Regions from separate parts of the Paenibacillus sp. FSL M7-0134 genome, predicted to be linked through region 2. Evidence: riboswitches for the same ligand, from Rfam matches in the RefSeq annotation. Region 2 holds a riboswitch; each other region holds the start of a gene.
What was found. Region 2 has a riboswitch for cobalamin ahead of NSQ58_RS04005 (ABC transporter substrate-binding protein). Riboswitches for the same ligand answer to the same signal wherever they lie in the genome.
Positions count from the first base shown of each region.

Region 1 (4,764 bases), 220 kb from region 2:
CAGCAAGGTGAAATGGTAAAAAAGCTACGCAAGCTGATTCAGGAACACCCGAATCTGCCACAAAAAGTATATGCCGAAATGCTAGATATTTCCCAAGGCCGGGTGTCCCAGTTGAAAAAGCTACTCTAAACCTTCCCAAAACAATATCCCAAGATCATATACTATGTACTCGCAAGCCTATCATTTTCATCGCAACTACGATGGCCAGATATAGAGTAAGATACATATCCGTGGATGTGTCCCTTACTCTGTATCTGGCTTTTTTATACCGCCCACTCCTATCAATGTGACAATAGTCACATACTCTCAATGTTTACGTATATACAATATATAGATCGAAACAATTGGTTAACACAAGATATCATCAATATGTTGTTTTTGTGAAAAATATATATATTTTACTATATGGAGGGTTTTACGATGAAGGTGCTGGAGGAACATCAATTATACGACATCGGCGAGCGGGTCATTGGGGCACAAGATCTGGACATGCTGCGGGAGAATGCGAATTTGAATGGAGAATCGTTCAGCGGCAAAATGAGCAAGCTTGGGTCCGAGTATGCCAAATGGTATGCGCGCCTGCGGGTACTTCCGCCTGAACTGACGAACGCGATTGACCACGGATATGTATATGTTCACGATTTGGACCAATATGCGCTCGGAACTACAAATTGTATCTTTATCCCGTTTGGTCGTTTACTGCGAGACGGCTTCAATACAGGCAACGGCTCTGTGCGCACACCGCAAACGATTATGTCCGCTATGGCACTGGTCGCCATTATTTTCCAATCTCAGCAAAATAGCCAATTCGGAGGTGTCTCCGCCAATAAAATAGATTGGGACCTTGCCCCATACGTTGCCCGGTCCTTCCGCAAGCATCTGCGCAAGGGACTTCGGTTGTTCGAGGAAGAGATAGAATCCCATCTGTCTGACGACGAACTACATATGGCCAATCCCCATTTGCAAGAAGTCTGCCCTCGTTCATACGCATTCGCACGCGAAGAAACGGAAACGGAAACCCGGCAGGCTGCTGAATCGCTCATTCATAACCTGAACACCATGAGCAGTCGGGCGGGTGGACAGATTCCATTCACTTCACTGAATTACGGAATGTGCACGTCTGCTGAAGGACGGCTTGTTACTCAATCGCTGCTGGAGGCCACTATTCGCGGCTTGGGCAGCGGGGAAACTCCTATTTTTCCGCAGCATATTTTCCAATGCAAAGAGGGAATCAACCAGGCAGAAGGCGACATCAATTATGATTTGTTCTTACGGGCAGTAGAATGCTCTAGCAGACGGATGTATCCCAATTTTGTGAATGTGGATGCCACCTTCAACTTGCCTTTTTACCGTGCTGATGACCCGGATACCATTATAGCGACAATGGGTTGCCGTACCCGCACCATTTCTGACCGTTTCGGTAGAAACCGGCAGAGTGGCAAGGGAAATCTCTCCTTCAATACCATTAATCTGGTGCGGCTTGGCATTGAGTATGGTATTTGCACAGGCAAACGCCTGACACCTGACCGTGATCGCTTTGATGCGAGACTGGAAGAAGTTATGCGCATTGCGGTGGATGGCCTAATCCATCGCTATCAAATCCAGACCAGCCAACCGGCCAAAGCCTCGGACTTTATGATGCGCGAAGGGGTATGGGAAGGTGGAGAACAACTGGCGCCAGATGATAAGGTGGGAAGCGTACTAAAGCACGGTACGCTTTCGATCGGGTTCATCGGGCTGGCTGAGTGCATGAAGGCACTATACGGGAAACACCACGGGGAGGATGATTTCGTATACCGCGAGGCACAGCGAATCATCACTTCCATGCGCGTGTATTGCGATCGAATGAGTGAATATCACAATTTAAATATTACATTGTTCGCTACGCCTGCCGAAGGTCTGTCGGGCAAGTTCACATTGCTGGATCAACGTGATTTCGGGATTATCCCTGAGGTAAATGATCGAGAATATTACACGAATTCTTTTCATATTCCCGTGTATTATACGCTCCCGGCTGCTCGTAAAATCAGCTTGGAAGCTCCGTTCCATAACCTCTGCAACGCTGGTGCGATTTCATACATCGAGCTGGATGGTAACGCGCGGAATAACCCGGATGCGTTTCTTAAAATTGTTCAGTACGCACTGCATCAGAACATCGGCTATTTCTCTATCAACCACCCGGTGGATCGTTGTACGGAATGTGGTTATGAAGGGATTATCGGGACAAGCTGCCCCCAATGCGGCACAGATGAGGAGCATACACACTTTCAGCGCTTACGTCGGGTAACCGGATATCTGACAGGAGATTATACCGTTCGCTTTAATGCTGCAAAACAGGCAGAAGTTCGAGACCGGGTGAAACATAAGTGAATTTGTGTGGCTACATTCCGGAATCTCTGAACGAAGGATACGGCCTGCGCACTGTCGTGTTTATTAGCGGTTGCCGTCATGCCTGTCCCGGATGCTTTAATCCAGCGTCGTGGAGCTTCCGTGCAGGTGAGCCATTTACACCCCAACGACAACAGGAAGTCATTCGTGACATCATGGATAATCCGTTGTTGGACGGACTGACTCTCTGCGGGGGAGATCCGTTTTTCTCAGCAGCAGAATGCTCGCAATTTGTGCGTGACTTCCGCGAGGCCTGTCCCGACCGAACCGTGTGGGCTTATACTGGCTTTGTCTATGAAGATTTACTCACAGATCAGGAGCGACAGGAGCTAGCGCTTTTGTGCGATGTGATTGTGGATGGTCGTTTTGTAGAACAGCAAAAGGACCTGACCCTTCCCTTCCGGGGCAGTCGCAACCAGCGTCTGGTAGATGTAAAAGCCAGTATTCAGGCAGGCTATACCGTTTCATTGGCTTAACGCGAAGTTTACCCGGCAAGATGCTATATATCTAAGACAAGTCCCCATCATGGGTAAGGCTTGTCTTTTTTTCATATAGCTAACTGTTTCCATTGGAGTTTCTATTGCGCATCCTGTAAGTTTCACTTATGATGGTGAACAAGTATACGAGTGCATAATTATTCGTCATACCTTAACCGCATAGCTTGGAGATAGGTGTCTGTTCTATTCAGATCAGGCTTAAAAGGGAAGCCGGTGCAAATCCGGCACGGTCCCGCCACTGTAAACGGGGAACTTTCAGCTGTTCATATATCCACTGGTCCACAGACCGGGAAGGAATGCTGAGAGTCATGATCCGTAAGTCAGGAGACCTGCCTATTTTAACAACATCGCAAGTACCTACGGAAGATAGGGAGGTGTTAAGAGCAGTCGCCGTATTTTTGATTTTTTAATCACGGAGGCATTCTTTCCCCTACTTATTTTTAACTCTGGGGGAAGAATGCCTTTTTTGGTACGTAAAAATAAAACAGCTACCCACTAGGAGGAAAAGTACATGTCCATTATTGAATGGCCTGAATTGTCCGGCTTGATTAGCAGTAATCTGGGATATCCGCGTATCGGCGAAAACCGGGAATGGAAGAAAGCACTGGAACGCTTCTGGAACGGCAGCATTAACGAAAGCGAACTGCAGACGGAGATGAAAAGATTACGGTTGGAGCATCTGAGCAAGCAGCGTGACAAGGGGATTGATCGCATTCCTGTCGGAGACTTCTCCTATTACGATCACATGCTGGATACATCTGTAATGTTCGGTCTGGTACCCGAACGGTTCAACCATCGTCCCGCAGGTCCGGTTCCTCTGTCCGTGTATTTTGGGATCGCTCGTGGACAGAAGGGAGCAACCGCCAGTGAAATGACCAAATGGATGAATACCAATTATCACTACATCGTTCCTGAATTGGCAAACGCAGTCCCGGTGTTCACTGAAAATAAACCCTTACAGGCTTATCGTGAAGCAAAACGAGAACTAGGCATTGATGGGAAACCGGTCCTCATCGGCCCCTATTCATTCGTTACCTTATCCAAAGGCTATGATCGTAAGGATTTGGCCACCATCGTACGAAGCTTCCTGCCACTGTACACCCGTATCCTGTCTGAACTAGCGGCAGAAGGCGTTCAGTGGGTCCAAATCGATGAACCTGTCCTAACCACCTCATTCCCGGCAGAGGATTTGGACATTATTCAGGAAGTCTATGAAGCTTTGACTCAAGCTGCGCCCTCCTTGAATATAATGCTGCAAACCTACTTTGGCAGCCTGGACCATTATGAGCGTCTGTCCGCACTTCCGGTACAGGGATTGGGTCTTGATTTTGTGTATGATGATGGCGAAAATCTTCAGCATATATTGCAGCATGGCTTCCCTAAAGGAAAAACGCTGGGCGCTGGGGTTATTGACGGGCGCAATATATGGCGAAGCGACCTGAACGCTGTGGCTGCCCTGCTGGGTCAGTTAGCAGAACAAACCACTGCCGCACAGCTTATCGTACAGCCATCATGCAGTCTGCTGCATGTGCCAGTCAGTCTGGAGGCAGAGCACAAGCTGGACAAGGAGCTGGTGCAAGCGCTGGCCTTTGCCGATGAAAAGCTGGAGGAAATCGCCGTCCTGACGGCTGCACTTGGCAAACACGATCCTTCCGCACTCGCCAAGCTTGAGCAAAGTGCGGATGCGGTAGCCCGTTTCAACAGTTCAGCGGCACGCGTACAGACAGCTGCCGATCTGGCCGACCTGTTGGCAAAAGAGCCTCTGTCACGCAGCGTTCCTTTCGCCGAGCGTCGTGAGATTCAGCAAAATAAGCTGAAGTTGCCTCCACTGCCTACGACGACCATTGGTAGCTTCCCGCAAACCGCCGAGATCCGCAAG
Region 1 covers NZ_JBBOXV010000001.1:707,366-712,129, forward strand. The annotation lists gene NSQ58_RS03015 (AbrB/MazE/SpoVT family DNA-binding domain-containing protein) at 1-129, shown strand, start outside; gene NSQ58_RS03020 (anaerobic ribonucleoside triphosphate reductase) at 421-2,370, shown strand; gene nrdG (anaerobic ribonucleoside-triphosphate reductase activating protein) at 2,367-2,864, shown strand; cobalamin riboswitch at 3,041-3,236, shown strand; gene metE (5-methyltetrahydropteroyltriglutamate--homocysteine S-methyltransferase) at 3,397-4,764, shown strand, end outside.
Region 1: linked by a shared signal. The riboswitch ahead of metE (5-methyltetrahydropteroyltriglutamate--homocysteine S-methyltransferase) and the one ahead of NSQ58_RS04005 (ABC transporter substrate-binding protein) in region 2 are both predicted to bind cobalamin.

Region 2 (4,764 bases):
CTTTGGACAGCCACGTAATTTACTGTTGGCCTTAGTCACACTACTGGTTATTCTGCTTGTGAATCGGTTGGCAAAAGGCTTTTTGCGCTCGATTTCCGTGCTTATTGGTTTGTTCGCGGGCACAGTGGTTGCTTATGGAATGGGAATGGTGCATTTTGCTCCCGTGGCGGAGGCTTCATGGGTGAGTGTTGCACAGCCGTTTTATTTTGGTAAGCCAGAGTTTAGCATTATGGCAGTTTGTACGATGATTATCGTCAATATTGTCAGTATGGTTGAGTCTACAGGCGTTTATTTGGCAGTTGGCAAAGCAATTGATCAGAAGGTGGAGCAGAAGCAGATCGTCAATGGTCTGCGTTCCGAAGGACTTGCGATTATGCTTGGGGGTATTTTTAACGCGTTTCCTTATACAGCTTTCTCGCAAAATGTTGGTCTGATTTCACTCACACGCGTCAAATCGCGAAACGTTATTTTTGCTGCGGGCGGTATCATGGTTGTTCTTGGTTTGCTTCCTAAGCTGGCTGCCTTAACGACAGTGATTCCTAACGCTGTGCTGGGCGGGGCGATGATCGTCATGTTCGGCTCGGTCGCTGCATCAGGCATGTCTATTTTGTCAGAAGTGGATCTACGGAAAGAAAGCAATCTGCTGATCGCAGCATGCAGCATTGCCGTGGGCCTAGGCTCTGCCGTTCTGCCGCAAATGTTCGACCAGCTGCCGAGCTTTGCTAAAATGCTGTTGCAAAATGGCATCGTTTCGGGTTCGATTACAGCGATTGTCTTGAACATCGTTTTGACAAGAAAACAGGGCGAACCGGTCAAAAGCGTGACGGTTCAGGAGGTTCCACAGAAGGTTTGATGATTAGGAATAAATAAACCCTTGCCGTCTGGGGACATATAGATATTGACCCTGTCCGACTGTGCAGTGGCGCTAAAGTTAACTCTTAAGTTGATTTATTTACTAGAGGAATTTGCTAGAGTAGTGGGCGAGGTCGTGGTATAATTTACCTTATGGATTTTGAATAGTGGTGGATGTTTTCGGACTACGGTGCAGCTTCCCGAAAGGGGGTGAAGCCGATGGTTACACTTGTGTCGTGCTACGATGTGGTGCGTTGGATGGTTACGTTACTAAGCCTGGTGTTTAGTATTCGTAAACTTTATCGCTGGCTACGTCGAAAATTTCGGAACAAGCGAAAACCCACCGCGTAATTAGGTTGGCCCCTAACGGTGGGTTTCGTTTGCATTAACATTTAGTTATGCAGCGCGCCGTGGTGGTGATCCACAGCCTTTCAAGTCCTAAGAGTCTTTGCCGTTGGCGCGGCGAAGACTCTTTTTAGTATACGGACACGATGATTATCTATATACCTAATTTTAGCACGTTCATTTCGTGCACGCAATGAATAGACATCACCTTCATTCTCGCCACATCGTTCAAATTTAAATTATTGTGCAGCATTTATTGACAAGCCTGTGACAACAAAATAAGATCGTAATGGAAAGAAATAAAGGAAGAAAACAGGTGTGAGCCGGACGACTCTATGTACGGGGTTTTGCTGAGACCATGTAGATGGTTGTTGAGCGTGTTCACTTAAAAGGGAAGTTCGGTTGATTCCGACACGGGCCCGCCACTGTATACAGGCATCAGCAGGATACTGCTGGAGCTTTCAGAACAGCCACTGGAACTGTGAAGAACCGGGAAGGCCTGAAAGATGCGCCTGGAGTCAGGAGACCTGCCTGTTTTGACATCACTGTCAGACCCACGGGATGCTGGGGAGGTGGTTAGGCGTGCTGCATACGGAATGTCTGAAACCGATCTGATCCCTTCTATGTTTTTGGAGTTGGCTTCGAGGTGAGTTTTGACATTTTATAATGAAAGCATTTCTGACTGCTGATCAAGTGGTCCGGAATGCTTTTTTCGCGTTTTGCGTTAGGTTTATATGATTTTACAAGATAGAGGGGGATTCATTGAATGATTAGCAATCGTAGCAGGCGTTCATGGTTGATATGTACAGGGGTGATGCTGCTGCTGGCAGTTATGGCTCTTTCGGGATGTGCCAGCAATAAGACGTCGGATAGCTCCGGCAAGGGTGAAAACGCGTCAGCACAACAAACAGCGACAGATAAAAAGCTGGTAATGGCGTATACATGGAAACCGTCAGGCGTTGACCCGCACGGAGATAATAGCTGGGATGTGATGCGATCCGGTGCAGGTGAGACACTGGTACGTTTGAATGAAAAGCTGGAGCCTGTGGCTTGGCTGGCAAAGGAGTGGAAGCAGGATAGTCCTACAGTTTGGACGTTCAGCTTGCAGGATAAAGTCACTTTTCATGATGGAAAGAGTATGGATGCAGTAGGTGTAAAAGCGTCTTTGCTGCGCTCTATCGAGAAAAGCCATCTGGCTAAGGATTTACTGAATGTGAAGTCCATTGATGTAAGCGGCCCGCTGGCTTTGAAAATCACGACAAACCAGCCGAACGCGGCGCTGGTGTCCAATCTAGCTGATCCATCGACAATTGTACTGGATGTGGCATCGATGAAAGATGAGCAGAGTTACCCAGCGATGACAGGCGCCTTTAAAATCAAAGCGTTCAACAAGGACCAATCGTTGGTCGTAGAGCGTTATGACGGATATTGGGGCGAGAAGGCACGACTGGCTGAAGCGACGATGAAGTTCATTACGGACGGGAATTCGCGTCTGATGGCGCTGCAATCCGGCGAGGTGGACGTAGCGACGGATATTCCGGTTGATAACGCAGAGGTACTGAAAAAGAACGACAAGCTACAAGTGCTGTCGGCTCCCTCCTTGCGCACCCATATGATCGTGTACAATATGGAATCGCCAGTATTCAAGGATGCGGCGAACCGTAAGGTGGTGGACAGCCTGATTCCGCGCACATCGATTGTGAGCGCCGTCATGAGGGGCTTCGGTACGGAAGCAAGTAGTCCGTTCCCGAGCATTCTTCCCTTCGGTAAAGTTGAGCGTAAAGCGCTGGATGGAACGGCAGAGCAGCTGTTGACGAAGGATGGCTGGCAGAAGGACGCTCAAGGGACATGGACTAAGCAAGGCAAGCCGTTCGAGGTTACGCTGCTGACTTTCCCTCAGCGTCCAGAGCTCTCTGTTATGGCTGAGGTCATCCAAAGCCAATTGCTGAAAGAGGGAATCCAGGTCAAGATTCGCAAGGTGGAAAATATCGACGAGGCGTTGACCAAAAACGATTGGGATTTTGCAATGTACAGCATGCTTACTGCTCATACAGGAGAGCCGCAATATTTTATGGACATGTTTTATTCTTCGAAAAGCGAAGCCAATGTAAGCCGGTATAGTTCCAAACCGCTAGAGAGTATTCTTAACAGCTTGAAGCTGGCGAAGGATACAGCGCAGCGTAATGCTGTGACACTACAAGCGCTGGATATCATCAATGCGGATTTGCCACAGTCGTTCATTGTGCATCCTGATAATGTGTTTGGTGTGAAAAAAGGGGTGGAGGGTTTTACACCCCATCCGATCGAGTATTACTATATTACAGCGCAATCTGATATTACGGAATAACGAGCTGCGTATCCTATGATTCGTTTTATACTGGAACGTGTGGCGCAGCTGCTCATCATTGTATTCGTTGTATCCACGCTGACTTTTGTACTGATGCGGCTCGCTCCTGGTGACCCTGCTACTATTTTGCTCACCGCGCATAATGTCCCTGCCTCTGAGGAGGCGTTGACGACGCTACGGCAGGAACTGGGCTTAAACGAGCCGCTTCATATTCAATATGTGAACTGGCTGCGAGATGTGTTCACGGGGCATTGGGGCACCTCGTATGTATCCAAGGAATCCGTGCTAGCCGAACTATGGAACAGACTGCCTGCTACTGTGGAGCTAGCTGCTGCGGGCTTTGCCGTCATGACGGTGCTTACGCTGGGGCTGGGACTGGCTGCCTCGCTAAAAATCAGCGGCCCACTGGATCGTCTGGGCAGGCTGTTTGCCCTGCTGGGATCGTCGATTCCCTCTTTTTGGCTTGGTTTTCTGTTGATCTATCTATTCTCCGTTCGCTTGGGCTGGCTCCCATCCATGGGAAGGGAGGACTGGACACATCTAGTGCTCCCAGCGCTGACTCTTGGCGCAGGTTTGGGAGCGGTGCAAGCCCGTGTACTGCGCGCTCAAATGCTGGAGCTGGGTGACCGGAATTTTGTGAAAGCAGCGAAGGCTCGAGGCTTTTCGCGTATGCATATCCTGTTTTTTGAGATATTTAAGCATGCGGTTCTGCCTATGATTACACTGCTAGGTACCAATCTATCATTTATGCTGGCAGGTAATGTCATCGTCGAGACCATTTTTTCATGGCCGGGGTTAGGTAAGTATTTTATAGATGCGATTACCCAGCGAGATTATCCGGTGATTCAGGGGTATGTTATTTTTGCCGTATTTTTAATTGTAGGTGTTCAGTGTTTGGTGGATTTGGTCCAGACGGCGATAGATCCGAGGCTACGTTTGCGTTAAGGGGGAAGCTGAAAATGAAAAAGATACGGCTTTCCTTTCAAGGGAGCTTGCTGGCAGGAGGCGTACTTTTTGGTCTGATCGTGCTGCTTGGGTTATTGGCTCCATGGGTCGCTCCTCATGATCCTCTTCAAGTGGATCTTTTGAACCGTCTGGCACCACCCAGTCGGAAATATCCTTTCGGTACGGATCATCTGGGTCGGGATGTGCTGTCACGGCTAATTTACGGGATTCGGACGAGCGTGCTAATCGCATGTGCAATTACTGTAGCTACGTTG
Region 2 covers NZ_JBBOXV010000001.1:929,419-934,182, reverse strand. The annotation lists gene NSQ58_RS04010 (nucleobase:cation symporter-2 family protein) at 1-853, shown strand, start outside; cobalamin riboswitch at 1,543-1,746, shown strand; gene NSQ58_RS04005 (ABC transporter substrate-binding protein) at 1,964-3,544, shown strand; gene nikB (nickel ABC transporter permease) at 3,560-4,489, shown strand; gene nikC (nickel transporter permease) at 4,504-4,764, shown strand, end outside.

Region 3 (4,764 bases), on a different contig from region 2:
TCCTGCTATTGGGACTGGCTCCTAAGCGTGTGGGTACAGTGGAGCCGTGTTTTTCAGAATATGCGGAGCTGGCTGGCAAATTCGGAGCTGAGGTCAACCGGGTGTACGGGAAGGCCTCGCTTCAATGGAAGGCGGACGTGGAGGACATCCTTCAGCTCATGGAGCAGGTAGATGTTTTGTTTCTTGGGCAGCCGAATAATCCAAACGGTGTGCAATATGGTAAGCAGGAGCTGTGCGAACTGGCAGAAGCGGCTGGCAAAACGGGTACCGTGCTGGTGGTGGATGAAGCATTCATTGATTTTATCCCGCTGGAACGGCGAATCTCACTACTGCCTGTGCTGGATCGTTATCCTCATGTGATTTTGATCCGGTCAATGACCAAATTTTATGCCATTCCTGGCTTGCGATTGGGCTATGCGATTGCTCATCCAGATTATATCCGGCGAATGACGGCCAAACAGGTGACCTGGAGTGTGAATGGATTGGCGTTGCTGGCTGGGGAAGCGTGTTTGAGAAGTGGGCAAGCATATGAGCACCAAACACAGGAGCTGATTGCTACGGAGCGCAACCGCCTGTTGACCGCCTTGGCGGAATGGGGCTGCGGTGTCGTTCCCGGCGAAGCCAATTACGTGCTGGCAAGGGCGCCGGGTACGTGGAGCGCATCGGCGATTCAGCAGGCGCTTGGACAACGCGGAATTCTTATACGTAGCTGTGCTATGTATCCGGGACTGACGACGAGCCATTTTCGAATTGCGGTCAAGGATGCAGAAGCCAACGACAGGCTGCTGTCTGTATTGGGTGAAGTGCTGGAGGAGGAGCAGCGGCGTGACAGTTAGCTTGATTATCCTGGCAGCCTATCTTTTGGACAGGCTGATCGGTGACCCGAGGTGGTTGCCACATCCAGTCATCGGTATGGGACATGCCATTTCAGCATTGGAAAAAGTGATTCGCCGCCAGGCCCGAAGTGACCGGGGGTTGAAACGTGCGGGTATACTGCTTCCACTCATTGTGGCGGGAGGCTCCTTTACGCTCGCCTGGGCGCTATTGCACTTGCTTGCCTGGATCCATCCGTGGTTGTCTGTCGGCGTAGAAATGGTGCTGATTGCGACCACGATTGCTTCCAAAGGACTAAAGGACGCAGGAATGGCAGTATACCGAGCGTTGCAGGCGGATGACCTGGCTGCGGCACGGCGGGAGCTGGGCATGATAGTTGGGCGGGATACGCAACAGCTTGATGAGCCTGAGATTGTACGCGGTACGGTTGAAACGGTCGCTGAAAATATCGTGGACGCGATTATTTCCCCGCTTTTTTATGCCCTGATCGGGGGAGCACCCTTGGCGCTGGCTTATCGTGCTGTGAATACGCTCGATTCCATGGTTGGCTATAAAAATGAAAAGTATCTGCATTTAGGCTGGGCTTCAGCACGTCTGGATGATGTCGCTAACTACATTCCGGCACGCCTGACAGCGGCAATGCTTGTGGTAGCGGCGTGGATGTACAAGCGAGATGCTGCAAGAAGCTGGCGCACAGTCAAGCGAGACGCTCGTCTGCACCCAAGCCCGAACAGTGGCTTCCCGGAATCGGCTGTTGCTGGTGCACTGGGGATTCGTCTTGGAGGCTATAATGTGTATCATGGCGTGCGCTCCTTTCGTGCATACATGGGCGATTGGATACGACCGCTAGAGTCGAAAGATATACGGCATACGATCCAGCTGATGTTCGCCGTGTCCAGTATGTTTGTAGGATTGTGTTTGTTAGGAGCCGCAGGTTGTTTTGCCTTGGGATGGGTGCGGTGAGGAGTGACACACTGAATAATGATCGAGCAGGAAGTGACATTTCTTGAAACAAGATATAGCAGCAAAAAGGAGAGTAGAATACGCACAAAGTCCGAACTCACAGGAGGATAAGGTGCCGTATGATGCTAAAGAAGATCTGCATTGGGACATGGAACTCGTGTTAGTTCGTCACGGCACAACCTTATGGAACAAGGAACGTCGATATCTGGGACACTCCGACTTAGGTTTGCTACCGGGAGCAGAGCAGGAATTAAAGCCTTTGCAAGAAAAATTGCAAGGGCAGTCCTTTGCTCGAATCTATTGCAGCGATTTAATGCGATGTCGCCAGACCTTGCAGATCATTGTGCCAGAATCAGAATTGACGTCTGGAGATTCCCTATCTACTATGTCTCCTATGATGGAACCACGTCTGCGAGAGCTTCATTTTGGCGAGTGGGATGGAAAAACGTATGACATGCTCAAGGATGTGTCTTTGTATCGCGCTTGGATTGATGAGCCACAACGGATAACCCCTCCTGGAGGAGAGTCTTGGACAGATTTTGTGAATCGTCTACGGAAATTTCTTGACTCTCTGTATGAATGGCGTGTTGCTATGGAAGTTCAACCCATGGGTTTGACTGCTGCGCCGCTCTCTGTTTTGGTCGTTACGCATGGTGGCGTAATTCGTCAGTTGGCTTGCATGCTGATACCGGGTCATGATTTTTGGAGTCTGAATCCGAGGCCGGGAGAAGCATTTAGGATTCAATTGAGGCTGGCAGGACGGCACAATTACATAGCAGAAATGCTTCCTCATTAGGTTAGACACCTGCGGATAAAGAGGCTGTTTGGGTTGTAAGCCGCCTCTTTTTAACCTATAATCATCAAGTAAAAGAACGGCTTGACTACCACTTATCAAATATCCAGCAGACGAGGTCGGCGCAGCGTGATGAAACTATGGTTTCCCTTGCCTGCGCTGTTAAAAGGGAAGTCGGTGTGAGTCCGGCGCGGTCCCGCCACTGTAAATGGAAACATGCCCGTTAGTCCTGCTTTATGTGCTACTAAGCATATGAAAGAATTTCAGGACATGCATCTTACCATAAGTCAGGATACCTGCCCGTCCGCCTGTCACCATAATCCTTCGAGGAAAGGATGACGTGTTCGCAGTGACTGTCCATGCGGAAAGAAGCTGCCGCCTGCGCACGATCTGCGCTAACGTGACCCCTGTGTCCTGATATGAGGATGCGGGGGTTTTTTGATAGGAAAAGAAGGCTGGATTTAGAAGATATCTGATGATGCTCAAGTAACGCTCTTAACGATTTTTTTTATGAAGGGGTGCAAATCATGGCAGGAAAAAAAATAAAGGTTTGGACAACAGGTCTATTGGTTCTGATTTTGGCAGTTGTGCTGAGTGCATGTGGCGCTAATGGGAAAAATGCTGAAAATAAAGAGAATCAGACTTCTTCACAGCAGCCAGGAAAGACCGTAACCGCACAAGAGCCTCCGGGCAAAACAGTTTACCCACTCACGGTTAAGGATACAACAGGACAGGAATTTACATTCAAAAAAGCGCCGGATAAAATCGTTTCCGTTTCCCCGGCAGAAACCGAGGCGCTGTTCGCCATCGGGCTGGATAAGGAAATTGTTGGCGTCTCCGACTACTCTGATTACCCGGAAGCAGCTACGAAAAAGCCTAAAGTGGGCGGTATTATGAAACCGAACGAAGAGGCGATCATTGCTGCTAACCCGGAAGTCGTTTTTGCAGGGATATCACTTAGTGAACAGGCTACGACCAAGCTGCGCGACATGGGAATTATGATTTTTAAAACGGAACCGAAGACAGTTGAAGATGTCATGGCTAACATCGAATTGTATGGGAAAATCACCGATCATCAGAAAGAAGCGAGAGCGGTGACTGACAAGATGAGAGCAGATGTAGCTGAAGTGAAAGAAGGAATTAAAAATATCGGTAAAGGGCAGAAGCTGCGGGTATACGTCGAGTTTTCACCAGGCTGGACAGTTGGTAAAGGCGAGTTTATGGACGAGCTGATCACGTTAGCGGGCGGCGAAAATGTAGGTGCCACGCAGAAGGGGTGGTACCAAATTAGTGAGGAAAATATTATTGCTGCGAACCCTGACGTGATTTTGTACAGCAAAAGTGTCAAGGACGACAAAACTGGTCAAACGCTCGGCGAAATCATTAAAGCTCGCAGTGGATGGGATCAAATATCGGCTGTTCGCCACAACCGGGTATTTGCCGTGGATGATAATTTGATTAGTCGTCCGGGTCCACGCGTAACGGAAGGTCTCAAGGAAGTGGCCAAGGGCGTGTATCCTGAAATTTTCAAATGAACCGTAAACTGATCGGCTTTGGAGGAACAGGTCTTGTCCTGCTGTTACTGACGCTACTGCTCTGTCTTGGCATCGGCTCGGCCAAGCTTCCGGTCAGCCAGATCACGGGCATTCTGGTTAACCACCTTCCGTGGTTAGGCGATACGTTTACACCGGATTGGAATACATCCTCAGAGCAAATTATTTTGAAGGTCAGATTGCCACGAGTGTTACTGGGAATGTTGGTAGGAGCAGCGCTGGCGCTGGCGGGAGCCGGATTTCAGGGTGTGCTGCGTAATCCTTTGGCTGATCCGTATACACTGGGGGTATCCTCGGGGGCTTCGGTAGGAGCGGCAGTACTGATTTATTGGGGCCTTCAATTTTCATTTGTTGGCATATGGACGCTGCCGCTAGTGGCATTTACGACCGGAATGCTGACGCTGTGGATGGTGCTGACGTTGGCACGGGAAGGTGGAAAAATTCCGACACAAAGTCTCATTTTGTCGGGTGTGGTGATGCAATCCTTTCTGGGGGCGGTTGTTTCCTTTCTGACAGCCATGTCGAAGGAGACGGTCAATGAAATATTGTACTGGACGATGGGAAGTCTTAGCCTGCGCGGTTGGTCATATACAGGAATCCTTTTACCTTATGTGGTCATAG
Region 3 covers NZ_JBBOXV010000002.1:1,134,405-1,139,168, forward strand. The annotation lists gene cobD (threonine-phosphate decarboxylase CobD) at 1-836, shown strand, start outside; gene cbiB (adenosylcobinamide-phosphate synthase CbiB) at 826-1,797, shown strand; gene NSQ58_RS20705 (histidine phosphatase family protein) at 1,841-2,593, shown strand; cobalamin riboswitch at 2,715-2,908, shown strand; gene NSQ58_RS20710 (ABC transporter substrate-binding protein) at 3,118-4,125, shown strand; gene NSQ58_RS20715 (FecCD family ABC transporter permease) at 4,122-4,764, shown strand, end outside.
Region 3: linked by a shared signal. The riboswitch ahead of NSQ58_RS20710 (ABC transporter substrate-binding protein) and the one ahead of NSQ58_RS04005 (ABC transporter substrate-binding protein) in region 2 are both predicted to bind cobalamin.

Region 4 (4,764 bases), 250 kb from region 2:
CTTTCGGTTACGACCGAGGTCAATACGTTGAAGCCATTGTCACGGATTTGCAGCGCCAATTCCCGAGCGTCGCTCGTTCCGCATAGCATGAATATCATGAGCCCTTCACCTGCCCGCTTCCGTTCACTACAGATGGCGTATGTGAATGCTCGTGATGGTGATCATGGTCATCATGGCTGTGAGCATGGACATGCTCATGAGTGTGATCGTGGCTGTGTGTATGGTGATCATGATGATCGTGCTCATGTGCATGATGATGATGTTCATGGTCGTGCTCATGCTCATGATGGTGATCATGATCGTGATGGTGATCGTGGTGATGATGGTGGTGCTCCTGCGCCTCCAGACGGAACTGGCAGTTATCACAATTGGCCGTAACCTTGCCAAACAAGCCTTCCTTAGCTCGCTCCAGCACCAGTTCAATCAATTGGGGATGGAAACCAAAATATCCGCCCATCTCCACTTGTAATGTAGGGTGAGCCTCGGCAAATTCCTGGGTCATTTCTCCGATGCGCTTAATCAGCACACCCGTGAACAGAAAATAGGGAAGCACGATAATCTTTTTGGCCCCCAATCGTACACAACGCTCCAATCCATCGGGAAAAGAAGGCTGCGTCACACCGATAAAGCTGCTCTCTACCCACGTATAAGAAAGCTGCTCCCACAGCATACGGGTGATTTTGAAAAAGTCACTGTTCGCATCTGGATCGCTACTTCCGCGTCCTAACACAAGTACCGCCGTTTCTTCGTCGGATACCTCGGGAAATGCCTCTACAGCGCTATTCATTCCCGCTGGAATCGCAACCGGACGGGCCTCTTTCAAGCGGCTTTGCAGAATGCTGACGATTTTCTCGTGAACACCAATCGGGCGTCCGTATACAAATTCCACCTGCGGATATTTTGCTTTTGCCCGATCAATAGCCATCGGAATATCAATTTTGGCATGTACCGCTGCGAACAAGATAATCGGAATAAGAACGACACGCGTCGCCCCTTTCTCCACACATGTTTGCATCCCTTCAGCAATGCTGGGACGTGCCAACTCCAAGAAACAGGTTTCCACGCACATATCCGGTACCCGGTCTGCCACTGCCTGTGCAAATTCCAGCAGCTCCTGGTTCCCCTCCGGGTCCCGACTTCCATGTCCAACCAACAATATTGCATCCACTGCTGTTTTTTCCTCCTCTTTAATAGGGATAACCTGCATGACGCCCTATTTTATATATATGCTTGTATCCAGTTCATCAGGCCTTCAGTCCATTAATCACCACAAACCGCATTCACTTCTACCGTTGCTGGTGCATCTTCATGCCGGAAACCCGCAACGACGCCTACACGTTTAAAAAATTTATGAAAACGCTCATTCGGATGCCCTTTTTCCTTATATTCAGCAATGACGTTCTCCACGATATCAGTAATCTGATCACCCGGAATTCCTTCCGCTACGGGCTGAGCGGCATGAGCATTGCGACCGAATTTTTTGCCACCGAGGAAGAGGTCGTATCCTCCCTTGCGATAGACGATTCCGATATCCTCCAGCACCGCTCCATAGCAGGCCATACCGCATCCGTTCAAAGCAATACTCGTTTCCTTGGGTGCCTGTAATCCGCCAAGTACAACCTGTAGATGCTCAGCCACAGGCACAGCGTCATCCTTCTCCATATTGCAGAAGTCGCACGCCTTCACCTTAAACACATCGCCAATCGGCATGACAATGAATCGTTCATCCCGCAGCCGTCCGACCAGTTCCTCGGGGTCTGCACACGGCACGCGCAGCACGATCTGATGATCTGGCGAGTATTCCAGCTCGCCGTCATCACCCGCTACCTCGGCGAGCAGCGCCATCTGGCGAGCGGTGAACTTCTTGTTTCCCACACCCGGGGAAACACCCACCTCAAATAGCGCAGGCTTGCCAAAGCCGCCTGTCGCCATCCCGGACGCGGCCCCCGCTCCGGCCACCGCTGACGTTCCGGCGGTGCTCTCGGCGGTAGGCGCTTGCCCGCTCCAGCGAGCGTTGGCTACGCCAGGCAGCTTGCCGCCGACAGCGAGGCGGCTTAGTGCCTCTGCCGCCAGCGATGTCGGGGCTGCGCCGGTTTGCACAGCAGTCGTTGCCTGCACGGCAGCCATCGCTTGCGGGCGTGCCTGCGTCGCAACCGCAGCGCCGCTCGCGGAGGGTCCAGCGGGCTTAGTCGGGGCTGCGCCTGCTTGCAGTGTATCCTCTTGTGCGCCCAGCGACCACGGCTCCGCTTCCGTGCGGAGACGCTGATGCGGCTTGAGTGCCTGCTCGGTCGCATCTAATGTGTATTTGCGCTGATATCCGCGCGGAGTCACGATCAAGCCGTCATACACCATCGTCGAGGAATTGCCGATGATTACAGTCGTCAGCATCCCAATGTCATGGTTCAGCATATCTTCCAGCGTCGTTACAATAACTTGCTGACGTTCACGATAAGCACTTTTCACCAACCCGACTGGAGTTTGCGGATCGCGGTAACGCAGCAAAATGGACTGCGTCTCCACAATCTGGCGGGTACGCCGACCACTGCGCGGGTTGTATAATGCAATCACAAAATCGGCCGAAGCCGCTGCTTCTACGCGCTTCACAATCGTTTCCCATGGGGTTAGATGATCACTCAGACTGATCGTGCACGCATCATGCATAACTGGCGCCCCCAACAGTGATGCACAGGACTGAATAGCCGAGATCCCCGGTACGACTTCTACCTCAACCCCGTCCTCGCGTCGCCAGCCTTTTTGCATCAGCACCTCATACACCAGCCCTGCCATACCATAGACTCCCGCATCTCCACTGGAAATGACAGCTACCTTCTTGCCCATCTCTGCTTGGCGAACCGCCTCCTGTGCACGGCTCACTTCCTCTGTCATTCCTGTGCGTACAATCTCCTGTCCGTTCAACAACGGACGGATCAAATCAACGTAGGTATTGTAGCCGATAATGACCTCACTTTCGGCCAGCGCATCCAGCGCCCGTTTTGTGATATGTTCCATATCTCCTGGTCCAAATCCAATCACCAGCAATTTTCCTAATGGGCTCATCGTGCTCCTCCTATTCATCCTTTTCAGGGCAGCTATGCTATCTATTTCAATGATTTATGCACATCGTGTAACTCAAAAAAACCCCATCCTGCCCGGATGGGGTTTCTATGTACGCATCTCTCATCAGACGAACAAACAGCGTAAGAAGACACTATTTGTCTTCCTCCAGCCTGCCGTTGTTTTCCATCTGACTGTTTACGCTTCAAACGCTGCTGCACGTTCATATCCACGCAAACCTCTAGCCAACATGGAAAAAGCAACGTGTGCCTGATTTCCTGATTTCGTACACCCATCCTCTCCGCGAAGGTTAACGGTGCATACAGATCAAGGTAGGTCTCCTGGCTTGGCATCAACGGATTCTTTCGTCTTCCCCGTTTTTCACGAGTGACCATTTTAAAAAATCCTCTTCCTTACAGTGGCGGGACCGCTCGGGATTTGCACCCGATTCCCTGTTACCCTTTGCTCAACCGCAAAGGCACCTTGTCTGTCCGCTATTTGATTATGGGTCTTATCATAACCTTGCCTCAATCAGTTGTGCAAGCACGAAAAACGCTTTATTTCAAGTTCTCTGCTTTATTTTTTAACATATGTAGCAATTCGTCCGGGTCCGCAGAGATACTTAATAACGCTGGGTGCTCGGCCCCGGTAAACCCTTCTTGCACGCTATGACGCACCATTTCTACTAACGGGTCAAAATATCCATTCACATTCAACAGCCCAATGGGCTTGCGATGAATCCCGATTTGCGCCCAGCACAATACCTCGAATAGCTCCTCGAAGGTTCCCAAGCCACCCGGAAGAGCGATAAACGCATCGGCCATCTCGCTCATTGCCGCTTTACGCTCATGCATGCTTGCTACCTCAATAAATTCGGTAACTCCCCGATGAATGATCTCTGCATCAAATAATAGGGTGGGCATAATGCCAGTGACCTGACCGTCACCCGCCAGCATTCCATCCGCCACCTCTCCCATCAGCCCCCTGCTAGAGCCACCATAGATCAGACGGATATGATGACGAGCCATGGCTTCCCCCAGCTTGCCTGCAGCCTCAACATATACCGATGAATGTCCAGGTCTGGACCCGGCAAATACGCAAATAGAATTCATTAACGTCTCAGCTCCTGTCCTAAGTATCATGCATCGAAACTTATTCATTATATTAGATAAACATTTTCGCTATAACAAAAATCTTTGTCGATGCATGTCCAACAAAAAAAGATAAAGACCTCGTAGGCCCTTATCTTTATTTTACTCTGTATCCCAAAATATAAGTTCATTTTTTAGCATACTGCATTTATAATTTCTATCTCATTTCAATGACCATTCACGATCTTCAGACCACAGCCATGCACCGAATCGTTATGTTCAAAATATTTACCCAGCTCCACCATCATCGCGCCCATGCGCTCTTCGGTTGGAAACACGACTCGGTCAATCCCTTCTTCCACAATGGACTGTGCAGTCACCTTCCCTACGGATACAGCAATCACATCCTCACGAAAAGCTTCCAGTAACTCCTCGATTCGATTTTGCTCTCTGGCATATTGGGCCAAAAATCGGATTTGCGGACCACTTGTAAACGTAACAGCATCAACATTACGATGGATAACATCCTCCAGTAACGCCTGCAATTTTGCTTCCTCAGGTGGGATATGCTTATAAGGAAGTACCTGGCGGGTCACTGCCTCCTGCTCGTCCAGCCACT
Region 4 covers NZ_JBBOXV010000001.1:678,941-683,704, forward strand. The annotation lists gene cobK (precorrin-6A reductase) at 1-98, opposite strand, end outside; gene NSQ58_RS02890 (sirohydrochlorin chelatase) at 95-1,168, opposite strand; gene cobJ (precorrin-3B C(17)-methyltransferase) at 1,261-3,057, opposite strand; cobalamin riboswitch at 3,369-3,554, opposite strand; gene NSQ58_RS02900 (LOG family protein) at 3,612-4,166, opposite strand; gene NSQ58_RS02905 (uroporphyrinogen-III synthase) at 4,373-4,764, opposite strand, start outside.
Region 4: linked by a shared signal. The riboswitch ahead of cobJ (precorrin-3B C(17)-methyltransferase) and the one ahead of NSQ58_RS04005 (ABC transporter substrate-binding protein) in region 2 are both predicted to bind cobalamin.